DNA from 2 places in the Salinithrix halophila genome. Region 2 is predicted to be linked to the other one. Evidence: riboswitches for the same ligand, from Rfam matches in the RefSeq annotation. Region 2 holds a riboswitch; the other holds the start of a gene.
What was found. Region 2 has a riboswitch for cobalamin ahead of metE (5-methyltetrahydropteroyltriglutamate--homocysteine S-methyltransferase). Riboswitches for the same ligand answer to the same signal wherever they lie in the genome.
Positions count from the first base shown of each region.

Region 1 (2,200 bases), on a different contig from region 2:
GCCGTCTCCTCGGCAAATCGGCTCTTCCCGGAACGGACCCCTCCAGTTACCAATCGGATCAAAAGATTTCCCCCTTCCCCAACACTTCTCCTAGTTTTTGGAGGAGGTGTACATTCTCCTCCCGGCTCCGAACCGCCACCCGGATATAGGCATCGTCCAAACCCGGATAGGTCGAGCAATCCCGGATCAGGATCCCCCGCTCCCCCAACGCCTGTTGTAAACGCCGGGAAGCGCCGGTTCCTCCTAAGGGGGGAGCCTCTAATTTCAGTAAGAAGTAGTTTACTTCCCCCGGAACCAGCAGGGCACCTGGCAACTCCCGCAGCCTCTCCATCATGAAACATCGCTCCACCGCCAGCCATCGACGGGTCACGTTTTCAAAGGCTCCGTCGGAGAGAGCCGCCTCTCCCGCTATCTGGGCCAGCCCATTAACGCTCCAGGGAATCTGCAGCTCCTCGATGCGGCGTATCCAGTCGGGGTGGGCCGCCCCCCAGCCCAGACGCAGACCGGGCAAAGCGTAAAATTTAGTCATGGAACGCAGTAGGAGGGTCGTCGGGAAATCCGCCAGCCGAGACAGCAGGGACCGAGCCTCCCCATCCGAAACAAAATCGAGGAAGGCTTCGTCTACCACCAACACCGTTCCCGCTACGGCGGCCTCTTCAGCCGCCGCCAGCAACTGCCCATAAGGGACGGTTAAACCAGTGGGATTGTTGGGATGTCCCAGGTAAGCGAGATCCACCGACCGAATCCACTTGGAAAGGGCCTCCGGCTCCGGTTGAAAACCTTCCTTCTCCCCTGTCGGCAAATACACGATTTCCTGCCCACGCTTGCGGGCAGAAGCTTCATACTCCGCGAAGGAGGGGGCCGTCGCGCCTACCCGCGACGGACGGACAGCCGCATTAACCAGATCGATCAACTCCGCCCCTCCATTCCCAATCATCAGGCATTCTTCCGGCACCCCATATCGGTTCGCAAGCGCCCGCTTCAGGGAGCGAGCGCGAGGGTCTGGATAACGGGCAAGAACCGGTGCCCCTTTGTCCTCCAGCGCTTCCTGCAACACCCGAACCACGGAATCCGGCGGTCCCAGGGGATTAATGTTGGCGCTAAAGTCGACAAAGGCATCCGCCCCCCTGCCAAACATCTCTCCCGCCGTCCATCGGTCACCACCGTGTCCGTATCGTTCCACCCCTGTCAAAGGCATCCCCTCCTTTTTTCAACCCCATTAAAAAACACCGCCCGCCTCGATTGCGTGACAGTGCCAAAAGAAACCGGTATCACCGGTTGTCCCTGGCACCTCGCCATCCGCGTGGCTGAGGCGGTGCCGTTGGGAAAGGCCGGTATCCTGGCTCGGGGTTACATCCCCTTACAGTGGCGGGACCGCGCCGGTTTCTCACCGGCTTCCCGGTTGCCGGGGCGCCAATAGGCACCCCACCTTTCCCCTTCCGATATACTATTTAACCGTTATAAGCCCAAGTCGGCGAAAGTAGCCATCTCCCGTGCCGCCGCGACTGCCCCGTCGAAGAGGGGAAAACAGAGAACAGCGCCGCTCCCTTCCCCGAGGCGCATACCGGCATGAATCAGAGGGTGAAGGCCCAGCTTCTCGAGCAGCACCCGATGGGCCGGTTCCTCAGAGAGGTGGGAAGCGAAGAGATAATCCCGCGACCCCGGAGCAAGGCGGATGGCAGCCAGAGCGGAAGCTGTCGAAATCACCCCATCGATCACCATCGGCAACCGCTCGGCGGCGGCTCCGAGGATAAAACCTGTCATAGCCGCCAACTCCAGCCCACCCACTTTTGTCAGCACATCCACTGGATCGGAGGGGTCAGGCCGGTTCACATCCAGGCTGTGCCGTATTACCTCTCCTTTCATCTTTAGAGAGACATCGTTGATCCCTGTCCCCCTTCCGACCAACTCCTCAATCGGCGTTCCCGTCAGGGAAGCCGATACCGCTGTCGCAGCCGTCGTATTGCCAATTCCCATCTCCCCGACAGCCACCAATTGAAATCCCTTCTCCTTCGTTTCCAGGGCCAGTTCCAGCCCGACCCGGATCGCCTGGACAGCTTCTTCCCGTCTCATCGCCGGTCCTTTGGCCATATTGGCTGTCCCGGCCCGCACCTTCCGATCCAGGGTACCAGCCGGCAGTTCGGTAAGCCGGCTGCCTACATCTACCACCCTCACCTCGGCACCAAAGCGACGGGCAAAA
Region 1 is NZ_JBHSAP010000007.1:645,861-648,060, forward strand. It holds gene cobU (bifunctional adenosylcobinamide kinase/adenosylcobinamide-phosphate guanylyltransferase) at 1-62, opposite strand, end outside; gene cobD (threonine-phosphate decarboxylase CobD) at 59-1,183, opposite strand; cobalamin riboswitch at 1,313-1,448, opposite strand; gene cobT (nicotinate-nucleotide--dimethylbenzimidazole phosphoribosyltransferase) at 1,459-2,200, opposite strand, start outside.
Region 1: linked by a shared signal. The riboswitch ahead of cobD (threonine-phosphate decarboxylase CobD) and the one ahead of metE (5-methyltetrahydropteroyltriglutamate--homocysteine S-methyltransferase) in region 2 are both predicted to bind cobalamin.

Region 2 (2,200 bases):
CGAAAGGCGTTTCAAATTTAGATTTTCTTTGAACGTGATCGATGTGTTGAAAAAGCCGTTAACCACCTTTAGCGGGCCCTGCTTCTTGTCAGGAAGAGAGGGAAGAAGGCCTGCTTCTTTTCCTCCGGGAGAAATCTCTTCCAGAAGATCCCTGGCTGGTGGGTCATCGGCGATGTTGGAGACACGTTTTTCCGCTATCCAACCGGTTTGGTTTCCTTTTTTCAGATCCCTGATTTGATATCCTTTGGCCTCTGCCTTTTTCCGGATAGGTTGCAGCTTCTCCGTCAGCAAGGGGTTAGTCAGCATTTTTAGCCGGTAAACCCCAGAGCCGTCGGCATGGACTGTGATATGCATATCAGCGTCTACACAGCCAGCTAGCAAACAGAGGGAAAGTACGAGCAGGCCTATAAAGGTGTATCGGTTTGTCTTCATCCATCCGCTCCTTCTGTCCACCTTTGGACATATAAGGAAGAGGCCCCGTGAGGCCTCCGGTGGTCGGTCGATGCCGTTGGCTTCCTCCGGTTAATATAATTCGACAAGGGTGAGCAGGGCTTTGACATTCGGATCTACCGTCTTGGGATCGACCTGACCAGTCTCATCGAAACGAACCCGGGAGAGAGAGTCGGCGATGGGGTTGGGTTGTTCAAACCGAAGGACCCCTGATTCCTGCATTTCCTTCACTTGGATCACCTTTTGATGCAACTGTTTGTTATCCATACTCATCCATCCTCCTTGGGCGGTCGAATCGGAGTCCGGACCCAAAAGGAGAGGCGGGAGCTTCCGATTGATCCTCTTTTAGGGTAACGCAAAAATTGACGAAATGGAACGAAAAAATGTCCACCCCAATAATAAACATCTTGACTTGAGCTCCCATCCATGGGAACGTTATTTTATAACCGAAAGGTTCAATTGTATATCGCGGGGACAGGTACCCCTCCCACTGAGGAGAGGTTGAAAAGGGAAGCCGGTGTGATTCCGGCGCGGTCCCGCCACTGTGACAGGGAAGTCGCTGCCCATCAGCCACTGGCCAAGCACGGCCGGGAAGGCGGGCAGCAGATGATGAACCTGGAGCCAGGAGACCTGCCTGTTCCAACGACACTGTTTGACCTACGGTAGATAGGGAGGTGTTGGAATGATCCACTGGAGAATTCGTCGCACGAAGCGGCCCGGTTAGACATGTCCACCTGTCTGTTGAAAGGCGTGGGATGTCTTTTTTATTTCCTTGGAGGGAGCGTGGCCGCTATGAAGATCGAAAGCAGCAATTTGGGTTTCCCCCGGATCGGGGCGGAACGTGAATGGAAAAGAGTGTTGGAGGATTTCTGGGCCGGGAAAACGGAAGAAAAGGATTTTTTGCCCGCGATGAAGCGAATCCGACTAGAACATATAAAAAAACAGGCCGATGCTGGGGTGAACCGGGTTCCGGTCGGTGACTTCACTCTGTATGACCATGTGTTGGATACAGCGGTGATGTTCGGCCTGATCCCTGAGCGATTTCAGCACCGAGAAGGGCCAGTTTCCCTGAACACCTATTTTTCGATGGCCCGGGGGGCTGAGGGAAAAGCAGCTTGTGAAATGACGAAATGGTTTAACACCAACTACCACTACATCGTACCGGAATGGGGGGAGGCCGAGCCGGTTCTTACCGAGAATAAACCCCTGACCGCCTGGAGAGAAGCGAAGGAAGAACTGGGCATCGAGGGAAAACCCGTCTTGCTCGGCCCTTACACCTTTGCCAAACTGTCGAAGGGTTTTAAACCGGCTGATCTTCCAGGAGTGCTGAAAAAGTTGGTACCTCTTTATGCCAAGGTTCTGCGGGAATTAGAGGATGCAGGGGTGGAATGGGTTCAGGTGGATGAACCCGCCTTGGTTCTCACCCACCCTCATGGGGAGATGGAAGCCGTCGAGGAAGTCTATCAGGAGTTGGCTCGATCGGTTTCGGGGGTTCGAATCATGCTTCAAACCTATTTTGGTTCGATTGAGCATTATCAGGATGTAGCTCGTCTACCTGTAGCGGGGATTGGCCTCGACTTCCAGGCAGGGAGAGAGGGGAACCTCCACTCCCTCCGTCGATTCGGCTTTCCAGAGAACAAGGTAATGGGAGTCGGCATTCTCGATGGGCGTAACATTTGGCGTGGGGATCTGCCCCAGGAGCTAGACTTCCTGGAAGGGGAACTTCGTTCGCTAGGGGCATGTAGCGGAT
Region 2 is NZ_JBHSAP010000009.1:646,086-648,285, reverse strand. It holds gene ACFOUO_RS09490 (DUF3153 domain-containing protein) at 1-432, opposite strand, end outside; gene ACFOUO_RS09485 (hypothetical protein) at 523-717, opposite strand; cobalamin riboswitch at 910-1,102, shown strand; gene metE (5-methyltetrahydropteroyltriglutamate--homocysteine S-methyltransferase) at 1,243-2,200, shown strand, end outside.